DNA from 2 places in the Anaerobacillus sp. ABA4_114 genome. Region 2 is predicted to be linked to the other one. Evidence: a T-box and tRNA genes for the amino acid it is inferred to sense, from the RefSeq annotation. Region 2 holds a T-box; the other holds one or more tRNA genes.
The links. A T-box is a leader RNA that pairs with one kind of tRNA and senses whether it is charged. The one in region 2 lies ahead of ACXAEY_RS17415 (tryptophan--tRNA ligase), so its partner is inferred to be a tRNA-Trp.

Region 1 (10,029 bases), 370 kb from region 2:
CCGTAGTCGAGAGGGAAACAGCCCAGACCACCAGCTAAGGTCCCAAAGTATACGTTAAGTGGAAAAGGATGTGGCGTTGCTTAGACAACCAGGATGTTGGCTTAGAAGCAGCCATCATTTAAAGAGTGCGTAATAGCTCACTGGTCGAGTGACGCTGCGCCGAAAATGTACCGGGGCTAAACGTATCACCGAAGCTGTGGATTGTCTTACGACAATGGTAGGAGAGCGTTCTAAGGGCTGCGAAGTCAGACCGAAAGGACTGGTGGAGCGCTTAGAAGTGAGAATGCCGGTATGAGTAGCGAAAGACAAGTGAGAATCTTGTCCGTCGAAAGCCCAAGGTTTCCTGAGGAAGGCTCGTCCGCTCAGGGTTAGTCGGGACCTAAGCCGAGGCCGAAAGGCGTAGGCGATGGATAACAGGTTGATATTCCTGTACCACCTCCTTTCCGTTTGAACGACGGGGGGACGCAGAAAGATAGGGAGAGCGCGCTGCTGGATATGCGCGTCCAAGCGATTAGGCTGGTGAATAGGCAAATCCGTTCACCGTGAAGGCTGAGTCGTGATGGCGAGGGAATTTAAGTACCGAAGTCCCTGATTCTACACTGCCAAGAAAAGCCTCTAGTGAGGAAAGAGGTGCCCGTACCGCAAACCGACACAGGTAGGCGAGGAGAGAATCCTAAGACGATCGGGAGAACTCTCGTTAAGGAACTCGGCAAAATGACCCCGTAACTTCGGGAGAAGGGGTGCTTCCTCGGGTGAATAGCCCAGGGGAGCCGCAGTGAAAAGATCCAAGCGACTGTTTAGCAAAAACACAGGTCTCTGCCAAGCCGCAAGGCGATGTATAGGGGCTGACACCTGCCCGGTGCTGGAAGGTTAAGAGGAGGGGTTATCCCTTACGGGAGAAGCTCTGAATCGAAGCCCCAGTAAACGGCGGCCGTAACTATAACGGTCCTAAGGTAGCGAAATTCCTTGTCGGGTAAGTTCCGACCCGCACGAAAGGTGCAACGACTTGGATACTGTCTCAACGAGAGACCCGGTGAAATTATAGTACCTGTGAAGATGCAGGTTACCCGCGACAGGACGGAAAGACCCCATGGAGCTTTACTGTAGCCTGATATTGGATTTTGGTACAGCTTGTACAGGATAGGTAGGAGCCATAGAAGCCGGACCGCTAGGTTCGGTGGAGGCGTCGGTGGGATACTACCCTGGCTGTACTGACATTCTAACCCAGCACCGTGATCCGGTGCGGAGACAGTGTCAGGTGGGCAGTTTGACTGGGGCGGTCGCCTCCTAAAGAGTAACGGAGGCGCCCAAAGGTTCCCTCAGAATGGTTGGAAATCATTCGCAGAGTGTAAAGGCACAAGGGAGCTTGACTGCGAGACCTACAAGTCGAGCAGGGACGAAAGTCGGGCTTAGTGATCCGGTGGTTCCGCATGGAAGGGCCATCGCTCAACGGATAAAAGCTACCCTGGGGATAACAGGCTTATCTCCCCCAAGAGTCCACATCGACGGGGAGGTTTGGCACCTCGATGTCGGCTCATCGCATCCTGGGGCTGAAGTAGGTCCCAAGGGTTGGGCTGTTCGCCCATTAAAGCGGTACGCGAGCTGGGTTCAGAACGTCGTGAGACAGTTCGGTCCCTATCCGTCGCGGGCGCAGGAAATTTGAGAGGAGCTGTCCTTAGTACGAGAGGACCGGGATGGACACACCGCTGGTGTACCAGTTGTTCCGCCAGGAGCATAGCTGGGTAGCTACGTGTGGAAGGGATAAGTGCTGAAAGCATCTAAGCATGAAGCCCCCCTCGAGATGAGATTTCCCACAGCGTCAAGCTGGTAAGATCCCTCAGAGATGATGAGGTTGATAGGTTCGGGGTGGAAGCGTGGCGACACGTGGAGCTGACGAATACTAATCGATCGAGGGCTTAACCTAAAAAATTGGAATACGATGTTGCGTGCTATCTAGTTTTCAGGGAATAAAATTTCCCTTGAAAAATGACGAAATATATTGTAATATATATCTTGTCGCTAGCAATCACACGAATGTGCGAGCTGTTAGAAGTCTGGTGATGAAGGCGAAGAGGTCACACCCGTTCCCATGCCGAACACGGAAGTTAAGCTCTTCAGCGCCGATGGTAGTTGGGGGCTCTCCCCCTGCAAGAGTAGGACGTCGCCAGGCTAAACATTATTCCACAGTAGCTCAGTGGTAGAGCTATCGGCTGTTAACCGATCGGTCGTAGGTTCGAATCCTACCTGTGGAGCCATGGAGAGCTGTCCGAGTGGCCGAAGGAGCACGATTGGAAATCGTGTAGACGGTCAACGCCGTCTCGAGGGTTCGAATCCCTCGCTCTCCGCCAGCTACATACTAGATTGGCCCGTTGGTCAAGCGGTTAAGACACCGCCCTTTCACGGCGGTAACACGGGTTCGAATCCCGTACGGGTCACCATTTCTAAAGAAGCATTCATATAGCAACATTTTACTCTGTGGAGGATTAGCTCAGCTGGGAGAGCATCTGCCTTACAAGCAGAGGGTCGGCGGTTCGAGCCCGTCATCCTCCACCATTTCAAAGGTCCCGTGGTGTAGCGGTTAACATGCCTGCCTGTCACGCAGGAGATCGCGGGTTCGATTCCCGTCGGGACCGCCATTTTTACTCAATTTTAATATCGTCGCGGGGTGGAGCAGTTCGGTAGCTCGTCGGGCTCATAACCCGAAGGTCGCAGGTTCAAATCCTGCCCCCGCAACCAAAAAAATTCCACTACGTCGAATAAGCATCTTAGCTGAATTTTAATTGTAGCCCTTTAGGGCAACCTAAACACTTACTATATGCTAGATCTTAATAACGTAAAAGCGGAATGTTTAAAACATGGCTCTGTAGCTCAGTCGGTAGAGCAGTGGACTGAAAATCCACGTGTCGGCGGTTCGATTCCGTCCGGAGCCACCATGTTGCCGGTCTAGCTCAATTGGTAGAGCAACTGACTTGTAATCAGTAGGTTGGGGGTTCAAGTCCTCTGGCCGGCACCATTTTTCCTGAAAAGGTATCAATTCCCATTGTTTTTATATATAGTATATATTACAATGATAATTGTCTATTCGGAGGGGTAGCGAAGTGGCTAAACGCGGCGGACTGTAAATCCGCTCCCTCAGGGTTCGGCGGTTCGAATCCGTCCCCCTCCACCATCTTGATAGGGGTATAGTTTAAAGGTAGAACAGAGGTCTCCAAAACCTCCGGTGTGGGTTCGATTCCTACTACCCCTGCCAATTAAGATTTAAAATAATGGCGATTGTGGCGAAGTGGTTAACGCACCGGATTGTGGTTCCGGCATTCGTGGGTTCGATTCCCATCAGTCGCCCCATTATGTTGGGCTATAGCCAAGCGGTAAGGCAACGGATTTTGATTCCGTCATGCGCTGGTTCGAATCCAGCTAGCCCAGCCATATTAGTTGCGGAAGTAGTTCAGTGGTAGAACACCACCTTGCCAAGGTGGGGGTCGCGGGTTCGAATCCCGTCTTCCGCTCCATTTTTATAACGGCGGCATAGCCAAGTGGTAAGGCACGGGTCTGCAAAACCCTTACGCCCCGGTTCGAATCCGGGTGCCGCCTCCAATCTTCATATTTTTTAAAAAAGTCCTGCCGGAGTGGCGGAATTGGCAGACGCACAGGACTTAAAATCCTGCGGAGGGTGTACCTCCGTGCCGGTTCGAGCCCGGCCTCCGGCACCATTTACTTTCCGAAATTAAAAAATTGTCTTTATGCCGGTGTGGCGGAATTGGCAGACGCGCACGACTCAAAATCGTGTTCCGTGAGGAGTGTCGGTTCGAACCCGACCACCGGTACCAGTTACATAGTTGATACTTAAACGTCAGGATTTCTACAGTGTAGAAGTCTTTTTTTATTGTCTCAAACTAAAGATCGGGGACAGTCTCTTCTACATGTTGTCTCTTCATTAAGTGAAAACTAGAGTCTGCGATAGCTAATGTCTACTCCATTGGAAGGAAGAAAGGATGTTTTCATTATTCATTGTAATGGAAAGCCGTATGACTTGTTGTTCGAGGAACTATCTTCTTTGGATAAGGCGTTTAGGGAGCTTGACGCATTCCATGAGGCCTTCGTTTTGATGCCTATTAGGTGGTAGTCCAACCAAGCCTGAACGAAAGGCCTAATGAGCGAATCATTATCCCTCTATCTGCGAAAAATGGTACACTGATGGTAATTCGTTAGCTAAGAAAGAGTGATAAATCATGAAAGTAGAAATTTGGTCTGATTTTGTATGTCCTTTTTGTTATATAGGGAAAAGGCGCTTAGAAACCGCGCTTCAATCCTTTCCACATCGCGACGAGGTTACGGTCGTTTATAGAAGCTTTGAACTTGATCCAAACGCAGAGAAAGCAACTGGAAAAAGCAAAGCTGAGCTTTTAGCGAGTAAGTATAATGTCAGCCTTGAACAGGCTGAAGGTATGTGTGAGAACATGAGGCAACAAGCAGAAAACGAAGGCTTAACGTTTGATTTTAAGAATATGAAGCCTACTAATTCTTTTGATTCTCACCGACTGCTTCAGTTTGCTGCAAAACACGATCTAATGGAAAAGATGGCAGAAAGACTTTTCTATGCCTACTTTACTGAAACGGAAGACATCTCTGATCATGACACGCTTTGTAATCTAGCTGAAGAGGTAGGACTTGATAGGGCAGAAGTGAATGATATGCTTCGTAGTGAAGAGTTTTCAAAAGAAGTACGCTTTGATGAGTCTCTTGGCAGCCAATTAGGCATTCAAGGCGTTCCATTCTACGTCTTTAATGAAAAGTATGCTGTTTCAGGGGCCCAGCCTCCAGAGATGTTCCAACAGGCGTTAAACAAAGCCTGGGAAGAGGATAAGCAGCTTCAGGTAATCACTAGTGAAGGTGACGCTTGTGGTACTGATTCATGTGACATCAAGTAAACGAATTAAAAGGCTCTCTTACATGTTGTAAGAGAGCCTTTTGTTATTCTTCCGTCTTTTTTTCTTTAATCGTCTTGTATGCAGTATCCAGGTTTCGAATTCTACGAACGATCTCAGAATTTTTGTTAAGATTGTCGTAAATCATAGACGACACAACTGACCGGTAGTAGCTGTTCATCGCTTCTTGCTTTGAGAACACATCATCGTTTTTCTTTATGTACTGTCTAAAGTTTTCTTCAAAGAATGGTATTGAAAAAGGTTCCATATGCTCATTCCTTTCACATTGGTTTCAGTCACTATCATACACTTGTAGAATCTATATTGAAATATTGTAAAGCAAATCTAAAGAAAATTAAAATTACCTATTGTTTTGCTATTATACTTTGTGTTATTCTAACTACATCAGCGAGGTTTGTAGAAAAACCTCGAATTTTCACCATTTACCCAACGCAGTGTTTCGTTATGATTAACGAAGCGTTGCGTTTTTTTATGTTTGCTGTACAATCGTTCAGTTTGCTAATCCGTAATTAAAGTCTCCGCCATGAATCTGATTAAACATTTCCCCAGAAGCTTGTAAAAGTTTATTTGCCTCCTCATTTGAGAGGGAAGGTTGAATATAATATAGCTGTATAGCATTTGTCGTTTCCTCAGTAACCGCAGTACGCTCTGAGTCCACAATCGGACTTCCGAATGGACCTTTTTCGTCTAGAGAGACTAGCTTGTTAGTGAAGTTCACTTCTCGACCATTCAATCCTTGATACGTTGTAGTCTCATCGCCCAGTTCGATGGAGATCGAACCTTCTACCTTATCTAGATCATAGATACCGATCGGAATCTTATACTGCAATGAGAGAAGGTTGTTTATATCTGCAGCAGAATGAATCCTAGGAAGATCAGAACCTTTCTTAAGCCTTCTTAATAATGCTTCTGACGAAGGGCGATAGCGTGAAGGATCGGTTCCGAGCTTTTTAAATACTGTTCGCCATTCTTTAACTGGTTGAAAAGAAGTGATCTCTGCATCTTCTAGATCCATCATCATAGTTTCAAGGTAGAACTGATATCTTCCGCGCACCATTTGCGGTGAGTTTTCAACCACGATATCATGATATGTAATCCATCCAATTTTAAAGTCAGGAAGTATTTCGGTAATAGATGTTGAGAGAGAAATGTTAGTCATGTTACCGTTCTCCTTATTGTTTATTTCCGTTCATTTTATCATAAGCGACTACTAGAAGCTCAAAAGGAGGCTCACCTCATATGAAGAATTTGACCGATCATTTACAACATATAGATGGAAAAAGTTATAAAGCTTATAAAGATATAAGAGGGAGCTATGATTTCGAGAATTACACTCTTTCGATCGATTATGTACAAGGAGATCCATTCGCAAGCCCATCTAGAATACGAGCTATCATTCCTCGTGACAAAGCTAAGGTGAAGACTGAGTGGTTTGATGGTGACCAAAGGCGGATCAGGTTAGAGGATTTTATCGCAAGGAAGGTAGCGAAGTCCATTTATAAACACAAAGGAAATATCAAGGGTTCCGGTAAGAGTGGCACCTTTATCATTGATGCTCCTAAACAAAAAGTATTAGAACGTACAGCTGTGTCAGTAACAAAAACCGACATCACGATCTGTTTATCAGTGGGCTTACCAGCACAAGGTAGACGTGTGCTTGGTAGACAAGCCCAGCAAATGTTAACGACCTATTTAAGAGAGATTCTAAAAGCATCTATCTTCTCTCTAAATGAGGGAGAGGTAGTTGAAGCCATTCATCTAGCGGATCAACAAGAAACGATCAGAATGTTCTTGAAAGATAAAGGGTACGTGGCGTTTATCGCGGACGGTGCCATTTTGCCCCGAGAGAGTGGTATTAGCGATCGGCCGTTACAGAATAAAGCTGTTCCATTCAAGTCTCCGTCTAGCAAAGAAGTCTCGATCTCGATCCCCCATAAAGAAGAACCGATAAAAGGGATGGCGATCGAGAAAGGGATATCCCTCATAGTAGGGGGCGGGTATCATGGCAAAAGTACCCTCTTGCATGCACTCGAGCACGGCGTTTATGATCATATTGCAGGTGATGGCAGAGAGTATGTGATCACTGATGAACTAGCTATGAAAATTCGCTCTGAAGATGGAAGAAAGGTGACAGGGGTAAATATCTCACCGTTTATTGAGAATTTACCTTTTGGGAAAGATACTCGCTCCTTCACTACAGAAAATGCTAGTGGAAGTACATCTCAGGCAGCTAATATAATAGAAGCAGTTGAAGCAGGCTGTCATGCACTGTTGATCGACGAAGATACAAGTGCAACGAATTTTATGATTCGAGATGTTCGGATGCAGCAACTCGTCTCAAAAGACAAAGAGCCAATCACACCTTTTATTGACCGTGTACAACAACTATATAACCAACATAGTGTTTCAACAGTACTCGTCATGGGAGGGTCAGGCGATTATTTCGATGTAGCCGATACGGTTATTTTGATGGAGAATTACCTTCCATATGATGTAACGAATGAGGCTAAAAGGATTTCAGCCGAGTCTACTACAGCTCGAAATAAAGAAGGTGGCGAGCTTTTCGGAGAGGTAGACCGTCGCCTTCCTCACAAGTCTAGTTTAAATAGTCAAAAAGGGAAAAAGGCGAAGGTTTCTGCGAAAGGACTTCACCACATTTTATATGGCAATACTGATATTTCACTCCTTCAAGTTGAGCAGCTGATCGATCCGAGTCAGACGCGATTAGCTGCGGAAATTCTTCATTTTCTTGAAAGGAAGAACAAACTTGGAGACGTATCCGTGTCGGAGCTTTTGGATGCAGTTGAAAAACAAATGAATGATGAGGGAATCGGATCCTTCTCTATGTTTGCCAATCAACATCCAGGTGATCTCGCTCGTATTAGAAGAACAGAGTTGGCAGCAGTATTGAATCGACTTAGAACATTGAAGATCGTCTAATAACGTTAATTTTCATGAAGAAGGGAGGGAGTAAAGTGACAAACGCCCAGTTAAAGGAAGAGATCGTTGCATACAGTAAATCAATCGGAATCGATAAGATAGGTTTTGCTGCAGCTGATCCTTTCAAATCGCTCAAAGAGCGGTTGAAGCAACAGCAGCAGTTAGGTTATCAATCAGGGTTTGAAGAACCTGATATTGAGAAACGAACGGAGCCTGAGCTCTTGTTACGTGGCGCGACTACGATCGTTTCGATCGCCATTGCATACCCATCAAAAATGAAGGATAGTCCAAGAAGTAAAAGAGGCGAACGGAGAGGTCTATTTTGTAGAGCGTCGTGGGGCGTCGATTATCATCACGTGTTAAGAGAAAAGCTCTCCCTTCTTGAATCATTTATAAAATCGAAAGTTCCAACTGCTCAAACAAGCTCAATGGTTGATACAGGAGAATTATCTGATCGAGCAGTAGCCGAACGAGCTGGACTTGGATTTACTGGTAAGAATACGATGCTGATTACGGAAGAGTTCGGTTCTTGGGTCTATCTTGGTGAGATGATCACAGATGTCTTTATAGAGCCGGATGAGCCAGTGGAAGAAGGTTGTGGAGATTGTAATATTTGTGTAGATGCTTGTCCAACTGGAGCACTAGTTGAAGGTGGTCAGCTAAACGCAAGTAAATGCATTGCTTTCTTAACTCAAACTAAAGGTTTCCTTCCTGATGAGTATCGCTCAAAGTTAGGCAACAGACTTTATGGATGTGATACATGTCAGCTGGTGTGTCCCAAAAACAAGGGGATCGACTTTCACCATCACCCTGAACTTGAACCAGATCCAGAAGTGGTGAAACCAAAGTTGATTCCACTGCTTACGATGAGTAATAGAGAATTTAAAGAGAAGTTTGGAAAAGCGGCTGGTTCATGGCGAGGGAAGAAGCCAATTCAACGAAACGCCATTCTTGCTCTAGCGCATTACAAAGACGAAGCAGCGGTGGATACACTGATCGATTTGATGAGAAATGACCCACGACCTGTCATTAGAGGGACATCCGCTTGGGCCCTCGGAAAGATCGGTGGAAACAAGGCGTATGATGCCCTAATAAATGAGCAAATGAAAGAAAAAGACCAGGAAGCGGCAGATGAGATTGAAAAAGGGCTGTCTATGCTTCAAAATAAGTCTTAATGGTATTGGTCAAATAATATAATGTCTTGTAAGATAATGAAAAATGTTGAATAAAAGAAGGGATAGCATGGAGAAACAAGTGATCAGTTATGGGGAGTTTCAATCACCGATTGGAACGCTGACATTATTTGCGGGTTCTGAAGGAGTTTACAGACTTGATTTCGGATTTGCTGAGGATATGCTACCCGCGGCTGAAGCATGGTTCAAGAAGAATCATGTAAAACCAGATTTCGTTATGAATTACGAAATCATCGACCCGATTATTGTTCAATTAGAAGAGTTTTTTAGCGGTAAAAGAAGGATGTTTGATTTAAAACTAAATTTGATTGGAACACCTTTTCAAAAGAAAGTATGGAATAGTCTTAGTACGATTCCATACGGTGAGACCCGCTCATATAAAGACGTTGCTGTTGATATTTCTGCTCCTCGAGCAGTACGTGCGATCGGTTCTGCCAACAACCGGAATCCACTTCCGATCATTATTCCTTGTCATCGTGTGATTGGAAGCAATGGTGCTCTTGTTGGATACGGTGGAGGAATGGATAAGAAGGAATACTTGCTGTCACTCGAACAGCAGACCGCAATTCAAACAGCAGTAACTTCATAAGTATTATCGAGCTCGGAGTTCATAGACGAACTTCCGAGCTTTTTTGTTCTATTCAACGTTTCACCCTGCACTAAGTGGTATGTGTAACCATTCACCAACATAAAGTGCGAAGAGGGGGGAACGCAAAATGGGTTGGGAAGAGCAGCTTAAACCCTTTTGGGAAGAACAAGCGTCATACTTAATGAACGGATCGCTATCCTTTAGAAGCAATGGAAAACGTCCAGCTACGGAAGAAGAAGCTGTTAACAGGTTTATTAAGAAATGCAACGCTCGAGAAGCTACAGTTGTGAGAGTACTGAATAAAGGTGTACTCCTGGGCAAAAAGAAGTTATCCAAAACTCGAATCTTTGATTACTATCTT
Region 2 (10,029 bases):
CCCAGCCATATGGAATACGATGTACTCAAACGAGACAAGCACGTGACCTAACTGCCATCGCAGTGAATTTGGGAATCCTTCTGGAATGACATCTGCATTATCTTCCGTGATCTTCTCAGCACCCATCAATAAAAAAGTACGGGTCATATCCATCTGCTTTATTATATTTTCCATCCTAAACACACCTTTCATTATGTAGATCCATCTAACCTATTCTTTCATAACGTACTAGTTCAATACAGTTGGACTGGAACCTTTATTTAACAGTCACTTTTTTAAAAAATAGTGTTAACACCTTACTAAAAAGGGGTAACACCTCTAACATTGCACAAAAATTCTCTTTGCATCCAGGAGGAATAAATTGTTTACCTTAAGCGACATCCCAATGTTTTTAATAAATTTTTTCTTGATTCTCCCGATCGTAACGCTTGTTCATGAAGCAGGTCACGTTCTTACGGCAAGACTGTTCGGCGGGAAAATTAAGTTTTGCATAGGTACTGGCGAAACGCTGTTCCATCTCGGGGCTCTCGAAGTGAAGAAGAAGTATTTCATGGAAGGATGGTGTCAGTATGAAAAACTAACCTACAATAAAACGTGGGCACATGTTGCCATCTATGCCGCAGGTAGTTTATTCAATCTAGGTGTTATCTTGATTCTTAATCTACTTATGAATTTAGATGTCCTACCTGTGACACTTTTCTTTTATCAGTATTCCTATTTCTCTGTTTACTTTATTTTCTTTTCGCTTATGCCATATCGAAACGATGCTGGAAAGCCTAGTGATGGCCTCGCGATATTCGATGTGATTCGCTACGGAAAAGCGGAAGATCCGATCGACTAACTAGCAAAAAGCTGCCATCATGGCAGCTTTTTTTATAGCTTATAAAGCGCACTCTTCAATCTCAAATCCTAAATCTTCTATCATTCTATGGTCAGCTGAAGACTCAGCTCCGTCAGTCGTTAAGTAATCTCCGACAAAGATGGAGTTCGCAGCGTATAATCCCATCACTTGTAGAGAGCGAAGGTTCACCTCACGCCCACCTGAGATACGGATTTCTTTTGTTGGATTCATTAACCTAAATAGCGCGAGCACTTTTAAGCAGTATCTTGGATCAAGCTCATCCATCTTTTCCATCTTCGTACCGGGCACAGAGTAAAGAAAGTTAACCGGAATCGAGTCGGCATCGATTCGACGAAGCTCTGCTGCCATATCATACACATCTTCGTGTGATTCTCCCATTCCAACGATTACGCCTGAACAAGGTGAAATACCAGACTCCTTTACATTTTCAACCGTCTTCACACGGTGATCATACGAGTGCGTTGTCGTGACGTTGTCATGGTGACCTTTACTCGTATTGATATTATGATTGTAGCGATCAACGCCGGCTTCTTTCAGACGGTTCGTCTGCTCAGAAGAAAGAATTCCGAGACAAGCACAGATTTTAAGAGGCATTTCAGATTTAATTTCTTCAACAGCATCGATTACTTTATCAAGTTCTCTGTTTGTTGCACCGCGTCCACTCATCACGATACAGTATGTACCAGCTTTACGATTCATCGCTTCCCGTGCCCCACTCACAAGGGTATCCTTGTCTAGAAGTGCATATTTATCTACGTTCGTATCCGCATAGGCGGATTGAGCACAGTACCCACAGTTTTCAGGACATAACCCGCTCTTCGCGTTGATGATCATGTTCAGCTTTACTTTTTTCCCGAAATAATGCTTTCTCACGCGGTATACCGCGTTCAATAAAGGTAATAACGATTCATCAGAGGATGAAAGTACTGTAATAGCTTGTTCTTTTGTCAGCTGTTTCCCTTCAAGTGCAAGATCCGCAAATTTTTCCCAATTCGCTGTTGTTTCTTCGACTTTAAGCATCCAATTGCCTCCCATTTAAATGTTAACTTATTATTTATTTAAGTTAACATTAACCTACCACCAAGTGGAAACGTCTGTCAATCTGATCTTTTTTTGAAAATATTTGAAATAATGGTTTACATCTTACCTCCTGAGGAAGACAATTAGTAGAGACTGTTTTTATAGGAGGAGTTCGAATGACAAACCTTTTAATGAGCGTTAAGCATCTATGAAAAAGGTTGGAATTCTGCTGTTATTCGTAGGTCTTTTGATCGTTTTATGGAGTGGCTATTCCTTTTGGGATCAAAGCAAAGCTGTTACCCATGAGCCAGAAGTCGTCCAAAAAAACCATCCAGGTTGGGATTCGACCGTGGAGAAAAAGACGATTGCTGTTGAGGAAGAAGAATCAAAATCCACATATGAGTATGGTGAAAAAGCAGCTATGCTATCGATTCCAAGGATAGGCAGCACATACAGCGTTTACTATGGAACGGATGAGGATTCATTGAAGAAAGGTGTCGGTCTACACGAAAGTAAGTGGACTGTCACGCCTGATGAAAATGGCCACGTGGTTCTCTCTGGGCATCGAGACACCGTTTTTCACAACCTTGATCAAGTAAAAGAAGGCGACCACTTGTATGTAGAATTCAATGGAACTGTATACGATTATCAAGTAAGAAAGATTTTGATCACAGATGAAGATGACCGTTCCGTTATCGTAAACAAGGAAGAGCCTACTTTAACGTTAACAACTTGCTATCCGTTTGATTATATTGGGTTCGCACCAGAACGATATATCATTCAATCAGAGCTCGTTTCAAAAGAAACACCACTCCGTAAGTAAAAGAGCTGCCATTTCGGCAGCTCTTTCTTAATCTTTCTCCCAAATATTAAACGTCATTCCATAAGGATCTTGGATATAGCAATCTTTCCCTTTTCCTTCCCAGCGAATGATTTTACAACCATTCTTCAATAAATCATTCCTTGCTTCTTCTAATGATTCCACTTCTAACTCTAAGACTGGCCCGAGATTTTCCTCTCCATCGATCAAAAAGATGTGATTGTGATCGCTTTTGAATTCTACCTCATTGACTGTACTGTGCTCCTGGTGCTTAAAACCAAATACTTTCTCATAAAATCTTTTCGCTTCAGCGACATTTTTTACTTGTAAGCCAATATTTTTAGACAGCTCATATTTCATTCACTACACCTCACTTCATTCATCTTTCCCATTCTTCCCATTTCTCTTTCATTTCGAGCGTTCCTTCAATCGATTCATGCTTTTATTCCGATCTTCTGCTTCACTTCATTCAAGAGAGGTTTCGCTTTAGCTCTAGCTTTTCCTGCCCCTTCAGTAAGTATCCGATCAAGCTCTTCTCGATTTTCCATGTAATACTTATATTTTCTTCTAGGCTCTTCAAGCACATGGTTCATCGCTTCGAACAGTTCTTTTTTCGCCTCTCCCCATCCAATTCCATTTTCAAATCGATCTCTCATTTTACTAACCTCATCTTGACTTGCAAATTCACGATAAAGTGCAAATACGGTCGAATCGTCTGGATCCTTCGCTTCATGAGGTTTTGTCGAATCCGTCTTGATTTTGTTGATCAACTTCTTAAGTTTCTCAGGCTCTTCAAAAATCGGAATCGTGTTATGGTAGCTCTTACTCATCTTCCGACCATCGAGACCCGGTATGACAGCAGATTCTTCCTTCACAACATAATCTGGAAGTTTGAACGTTTCACCGAATTGTCGATTGAACGTATCTGCAAGGTCACGAGCGATTTCAACATGCTGGATTTGATCTTTTCCAACTGGAACAAGATCAGACTGGAAGAGTAAAATATCAGAAGCCATTAAAATCGGATATGTGAACAGTCCCATGTTGACTCCATCATCGATTTCGCGCCCTGTTTCTCTATTTTGATCGACGATCGCCTTGTATGCATGCGCACGATTCATCAACCCTTTTGAGCTAAAACATGCAAGAATCCATGAAAGTTCAAATATTTCAGGAACATCAGACTGGCGATAAAAAATGGATGTGGATGGATCAAGTCCTAAAGCAAGCCATGTCGCAGCAATCCCGTACGAGAGTTCTTTCATCTGTTCAGCATCTTGTATTTTCGTAAGTCCATGATAATCTGCTACGAAATAAACAGGATCCTCTTCTGCTGCAAGCTCTAACGCTGGTTTGATCGCACCGATATAGTTCCCAAGGTGAATCCTTCCTGTTGGTTTAATACCCGTCAATACCGTTTTCTTCATCACTCATCCTCCATTCTAATCAACACAAAAAGGGCTTCTCATCCTATGAAAAGGACGAGAAACCCGTGGTGCCACCTTTATTCGTTTGCTTCACACAAACGCTCTTAACTCCTACAGAAAAGAAAGCTTTTCTATAAGGTGTCTCTTTTATCGGTAAGACCTTCCGCCGCAACCTACTCCTTCGTTCAGTCCGGAAGCTCAGAAGCCCATTCCCCTTCAGCACACACTGATTCACACCACCCATCAGCTCTCTGACGTGTTACTAAAGACTACTCTTCTTCATCATCGCTCGTGTATTTTTTATTATTCTAAACATTACAGGTAGTCAAGTCAAGAAAATATTTCCACAATTCTGCTTTACGCTTCTTAAAATTATCTTATTCTTTCCAGAAGCGTTATACTAGAAAGGTAAGAAATAACTTCCACTCATCCTCTAATTTACACAAAACAGGATCCCATTTTTAAAGTATTTAAAGAATTTCTACATGTTGATTACATGTATGACTAAAAATAATTTTGTTTAAAATGTTTTTACAATCGTGTTTGTTGTTATGCTTTTTAGTCTGGCATAATAGCGTTATTATTTTTCAAATGACTATTTTTAGTACCTGGTCATAACTTTTGGTCATAAATTCCATTGACTTGCCTTTATCGTGCTGTTAAAGTTAACTGCGAATCATAGATAAGAAAATTGAAAATTCTGCCCAAATGACTATTGGAAGGTGATTTAGTGAAAGATCTACACTCATTCAGTTGGTATGCGGCACGTGTGAAGAAACACATGCCAAAGGATGCCTTTAAACCCGTACCTAGCCGATTATTCGGCGGTCTCATATACTTGTTGATTACAGTTGCCAGCTTCCTGATCATAGCACTGTTTAACTTACATCCACTCATCAACTTAGTTTTCTCAGTTGTAATCGGTGCAAGCTTTGCTGGACTTGGGTTTCTCGGTCACGAAATTTTGCACGGAACAGTTGTACGTAAGCCTTGGCTTCGAGACACCCTTGGTGCAATCGCCTTCTTTCCGTTAAGTACTGGACCAAAATTATGGCGTAAATGGCACAATATGAACCACCATGTGCACACACAACATGATGAGAATGATCCTGATGCATGGCCAACGCTCGAGAAGATCTCAAAGATGAAGATCTTCCGTTGGATCTATAGACTGCCATTATTCATCAGAGCATTCTTTAGCTTTGCATCGCTTACTATTCAGTTCACTGCACATTCAATGAAAATGTTCTTTGTTTATATTAAAGAATTCAAATCAGGGAAGCAGACAGAAGTATGGCTACAAGTTGTTCTTCCATGGGTAACATGGATTGGTCTCTTATTCATCATGGGATTCGAAAAATGGATCTTTGCATTCTTTATTCCATTGTTGATCGCAAACTTTATCGTAATGGCTTATATTTCAACAAATCATCGTTTGAATCCATTGACGCCTGTGAACGACCCACTTGCTAACAGCTTGACGGTTACCGTTCCAAAATGGGTAGATAAGATTCACTTTAACTTCTCATACCATACGGAACATCACTTGTTCCCTGGCATGAGTCCGAAATATTATCCGCTCGTTAAACAGCACATTAAAGACATGTGGCCTGAACGCTATCATGAAATGCCGATGACGAGAGCGCTCATTGCACTTTGGAAAACGCCTCGTGTTTATTTCGAACACAATGAACTTGTTGATCCAAACAGTGGAAATGGCTTCGGATCACTAGGAAACAAACTCAATCCTCAATCGATCTTACCACGCAAACTCTTTAAAAAATAAGTAGAAAGCAGCCCAAGAAGGGCTGCTTTTTCTCGTTATCAGAGGAGGCCAAATTAGCCTTCCCTGCATCCTTGTTCTCATTACATGCAATTTAGCAGGATTAACCCGCTACATGCAGCTTTAGAAATTGAGTATTAGTACCCGCCTCCAACAAAAGCTGCACCTACGATGATAAGGAGAATAAACAGCACAACAATTAGAGCGAACCCGCTGCCGTAACCATATCCCATGGAGTTGGCCTCCCTTCCATCATGGATTACTATATCCTATGCTATAGTTACCATGTTGGATAGGCATTCGTTTAGTAAGGCATGGATTGTTTGATTTATCCCTCCCGCTGCTCTAACGAAACCCCTAGACCTTCTGCCATTCGGTTCACAAAGTTGAAGTAAGAAGCAATCTGACATACATCGAGAATTTCTCGATCGATACACCCTATTTCTTTTAATCCTGCCACATCCTCGTCCGTCACACTGTTTGGCTTTCTCGTAAGCTTAACAGCGTAATCCAGTATAGCTAGCTCCTTCATTTCTAAATCTAGCTCTCGATAATTCTTCTTTATCCCATCTACTAGTTCACGATCTTTCGTAATGAAATGGAGCGCCGCCCCATGATGTTCCATTCAGTAAAAACACTCATTCTCTACTGAGACGACCGTTGCGATCATTTCTCTTACTCTTCGTGATAATGGCGACTCAGCAAACATAATGACTTTGTAGTACTTCAAATGTGCTTCAAGAGAACGAGGATTTAAGGAATGCACGCGCAATATATTGGCCATTTCATTGTTGAATGCCTCATAAAGGTCCTTTAATTTCCCTTCTGCTTCGTCATAGGGTACCATTTTTATTCTTGCCTCCATGTTACATCTCTCCTTTCACGTCATACCCTTTCTTTTCTAGCAGGAAGAGCTCTTCACCTTCAAAATCGTGAGCTGAAGGATTAAATCATTGCATATATAAGTACATGCTTATATACTAATGACTGGAGGTGATGCAATGAATAGAACGGCGATCGAAATGGAATTAGCTGCTAGCGTTCTTAAACTGTTAGGAGATAAAACAAGACTGACAATCATCAGTTTGTTAAAAGACGGCGAATGCTGCGTATGTGAATTTGTGGACTTACTAAACATGAGCCAGCCTTCCATCAGCCAGCATCTTCGTAAGCTTCGCGATGCTGGGTTAGTGAAAGAGCGAAGAAATAGCCAGTGGATCTTTTACTCACTCAACCGAGACCATGAAGCTTTTTCTATCATCGAAAGTATCATTCAGCTCGTTCCGGATCAACGAGACAAGCTTCACCAACTAGAACTAAGCGGACGACGCATACGCTGTGATTAATGGAGGAATCGATTTGACTTCTGTAATGCTTGCAATCATGATTTTTATACTTACATTGATTCTCGTCATCTGGCAGCCGAAAAACCTCGGAATCGGGTGGTCGGCATGCGGTGGCGCCATTCTAGCCCTTCTTGTAGGTGTCGTTGATTTTCAAGATGTGATAACCGTAACCGAAATCGTATGGAACGCCACATTCGCGTTTATTGCGATCATCTTGATCTCACTCATCCTAGATGAAATCGGGTTCTTTGAATGGGCTGCTCTTCATATGGCAAGAGTAGCAAAAGGGAACGGACTCCGAATGTTTATTTACGTAACGCTACTCGGAGCTGTTGTAGCTGCACTTTTCGCAAATGATGGCGCAGCACTTATCCTGACACCAATCGTACTTGCGATGGTGCGAAATCTTAAATTTCAAGAAAGAATGATCTTCCCTTTTATTATGGCGAGTGGTTTTATTGCAGATACGACATCACTGCCACTTGTTGTTAGTAACCTCGTGAATATCGTTTCAGCGGACTTTTTCGATATCGGATTCGTTGAATATGCTTCAAGAATGGTCGTTCCGAACTTCTTTGCGCTTGGCGCAAGTATCCTTGTGCTCTACCTTTTCTTTAGAAAAGATATTCCAGGGAACTATGATTTGAAGATGCTTAGAGCACCGAAAGAAGCAATCCGTGATGAGAAGATGTTCAAACTATCCTGGCTCGTACTTGCTGTCTTGCTCGTAGGGTATTTTGCAAGTGAATTTATCGGCGTTCCCGTTTCGATCATCGCAGGAATCGTTGCAATCTTCTTCCTTCTGATGGCTAGAAGAAGTTCAGCGGTCGAAACGCGTAAAGTTGTAAATGGAGCACCATGGGCGATCGTGTTCTTCTCGATCGGTATGTACGTTGTTGTTTACGGACTCCGGAATGTTGGCTTAACGGACATACTCGCAAACCTGATTCAGGGTGCAGCTGACCAAGGATTACTAGCAGCAACCGTTTCGATGGGCTTCATCGCTGCCATCTTATCTTCCATTATGAACAACATGCCTACGGTTATGATCGATGCGCTTGCAATTGAAGCAACATCTACAACAGGCACGCTAAAAGAAGCACTGATTTACGCGAACATCATCGGTTCTGATTTAGGTCCTAAGATCACCCCGATCGGTTCTCTCGCTACACTATTATGGCTTCACGTACTGTCCCTAAAAGGTGTGAAGATTTCTTGGGGATACTACTTTAAAATAGGAATTATATTAACTGTTCCTACACTATTGATTACACTCTTTGGCCTCTATCTGTGGCTATTGATCATTTAACTTATAAAAAAGAGGAGACGATTGATCATGTCTAACAAAAAAACGATTTATTTCCTATGTACGGGTAACTCTTGCAGAAGTCAAATGGCTGAAGGATTTGCAAAAAAACACCTTAGCGATCGCTACGACGTTTACTCTGCTGGAATCGAAGCGCATGGATTGAATCCTAATGCGGTGAAAGCAATGAAAGAAGTCGACATCGACATCACGAACCAAACATCTGACACGATCGATTCAGAGCTTTTGAACAATGCTGACATGGTCGTAACACTTTGTGGAGATGCGAACGACAAATGTCCGATGACGCCTCCACATGTAACACGTGAGCACTGGGGCTTTGACGACCCTGCAAAAGCTGAAGGAACTGAAGAAGAAAAATGGGCATTCTTCCAACGTGTCCGTGATGAAATCGATGCACGGATTGAACGCTTTGCAAAAGAAGAGCAGTAAACAGAAAAAGGCATTCCCAATCGATTAGGGATGCCTTTTTGTTTGCTTATTTTCTTTTAATACCGATTGTTCGGCCGGCCTGCTTCGGTGTTTCGTATTCTTTATCTGCCACATACATTTGCTCTAATTCGACAACCACAGCTTCTGGAAATGCTCCAGGTCTTCCCTCTGTCGTATCCATTCCCATTAGCATCTGTTCGCTTGTTGCCACGACATCACCTTGATCGTTTTCCATATTGAAGAAAATATGAATGCGTTTTTGGTCAAGATCAAGGATTTGGCTCCTTACAATTAACGTTTCACCTTCATGAGCTTCCTTCAAGTAACAAAGGTGCGTTTCCAAAGTGAAGATCGAGTAATTGTATTGTTCGCGTCCTTCCTCGTTCAGGCCGATATGGTTCATAAATTCGTCCACAGCAATGCTGAAAACTTTCGCATATTCAGCATCATTCATATGACCGTTGTAATCGACCCATTCTTTGAGAACATGCTGTTCGAGTTTGAAAGTAGACATGTTGCCCCTCCTATTCGTTAGACTTCTTAACTTGCTGCGCTTCTGGCCAATAGTCCTTCACAAGATCAAGAAGTTTAACAAGAAATTCGTTTCGGTTCTTATCAAGCTCCGATAAGCTGCAGTCACGAGACTGATCTTCACAACCCTCAACAACCCGATCGTGAAGCTCATCTGTTAGCTCCGGTGCTTCAAGCTTTGTCCACGGCTTCTTAAGTGCAGGTCCGAACTGTTTCAACATGTGACGCATACCGCCTTCTCCCCCTGCAAGATGGAACGTAAGGAAAGGACCGTACTGCGCATAACGAAGTCCTGCACCATAAATAAACGCGTTGTCCACTTCTTCTGTCGTTGCGATCCCTTCATTTACAATATGAAGCGATTCACGCCAAATTGCCTCGAGTAGTCGGTCTGCAATGTGACCTTCAATTTCATGACGAACAAGTAATGCCTTCATATTCATGCCTTCAAAGAACGCCATCGCACGATCAGTGTACGTTT

Region 1: it has a tRNA-Trp gene. The T-box ahead of ACXAEY_RS17415 (tryptophan--tRNA ligase) is inferred to sense a tRNA for this amino acid. The anticodon was not compared.

Annotation. Positions count from the first base shown of each region.
Region 1 is NZ_JBSWUM010000001.1:3,743,143-3,753,171, reverse strand. Features, by position in the region: rRNA gene ACXAEY_RS19420 (23S ribosomal RNA) at 1-1,924, shown strand, start outside; rRNA gene rrf (5S ribosomal RNA) at 2,054-2,170, shown strand; tRNA gene ACXAEY_RS19410 (tRNA-Asn) at 2,181-2,255, shown strand; tRNA gene ACXAEY_RS19405 (tRNA-Ser) at 2,257-2,348, shown strand; tRNA gene ACXAEY_RS19400 (tRNA-Glu) at 2,364-2,438, shown strand; tRNA gene ACXAEY_RS19395 (tRNA-Val) at 2,478-2,553, shown strand; tRNA gene ACXAEY_RS19390 (tRNA-Asp) at 2,561-2,636, shown strand; tRNA gene ACXAEY_RS19385 (tRNA-Met) at 2,660-2,736, shown strand; tRNA gene ACXAEY_RS19380 (tRNA-Phe) at 2,858-2,933, shown strand; tRNA gene ACXAEY_RS19375 (tRNA-Thr) at 2,938-3,013, shown strand; tRNA gene ACXAEY_RS19370 (tRNA-Tyr) at 3,085-3,169, shown strand; tRNA gene ACXAEY_RS19365 (tRNA-Trp) at 3,177-3,250, shown strand; tRNA gene ACXAEY_RS19360 (tRNA-His) at 3,270-3,345, shown strand; tRNA gene ACXAEY_RS19355 (tRNA-Gln) at 3,352-3,426, shown strand; tRNA gene ACXAEY_RS19350 (tRNA-Gly) at 3,435-3,509, shown strand; tRNA gene ACXAEY_RS19345 (tRNA-Cys) at 3,520-3,594, shown strand; tRNA gene ACXAEY_RS19340 (tRNA-Leu) at 3,621-3,710, shown strand; tRNA gene ACXAEY_RS19335 (tRNA-Leu) at 3,743-3,827, shown strand; gene ACXAEY_RS19330 (DsbA family oxidoreductase) at 4,230-4,928, shown strand; gene yvfG (protein YvfG) at 4,972-5,193, opposite strand; gene ACXAEY_RS19320 (B3/B4 domain-containing protein) at 5,437-6,105, opposite strand; gene ACXAEY_RS19315 (ABC-ATPase domain-containing protein) at 6,186-7,886, shown strand; gene queG (tRNA epoxyqueuosine(34) reductase QueG) at 7,922-9,061, shown strand; gene ACXAEY_RS19305 (methylated-DNA--[protein]-cysteine S-methyltransferase) at 9,129-9,668, shown strand; gene ACXAEY_RS19300 (amidase domain-containing protein) at 9,796-10,029, shown strand, end outside.
Region 2 is NZ_JBSWUM010000001.1:3,375,094-3,385,122, forward strand. Features, by position in the region: gene ACXAEY_RS17390 (DinB family protein) at 1-174, opposite strand, end outside; gene ACXAEY_RS17395 (site-2 protease family protein) at 362-841, shown strand; gene bioB (biotin synthase BioB) at 881-1,882, opposite strand; gene ACXAEY_RS17405 (class D sortase) at 2,091-2,705, shown strand; gene ACXAEY_RS17410 (VOC family protein) at 2,733-3,062, opposite strand; gene ACXAEY_RS17415 (tryptophan--tRNA ligase) at 3,137-4,129, opposite strand; T-box leader at 4,177-4,424, opposite strand; gene desB (Delta(10) desaturase DesB) at 4,860-5,915, shown strand; gene ACXAEY_RS17425 (YjcZ family sporulation protein) at 6,050-6,145, opposite strand; gene ACXAEY_RS17430 (carboxymuconolactone decarboxylase family protein) at 6,241-6,537, opposite strand; gene ACXAEY_RS17435 (carboxymuconolactone decarboxylase family protein) at 6,538-6,777, opposite strand; gene ACXAEY_RS17440 (ArsR/SmtB family transcription factor) at 6,914-7,258, shown strand; gene ACXAEY_RS17445 (arsenic transporter) at 7,272-8,567, shown strand; gene arsC (arsenate reductase (thioredoxin)) at 8,595-9,017, shown strand; gene ACXAEY_RS17455 (thioesterase family protein) at 9,064-9,531, opposite strand; gene ACXAEY_RS17460 (3-hydroxyacyl-CoA dehydrogenase NAD-binding domain-containing protein) at 9,542-10,029, opposite strand, start outside.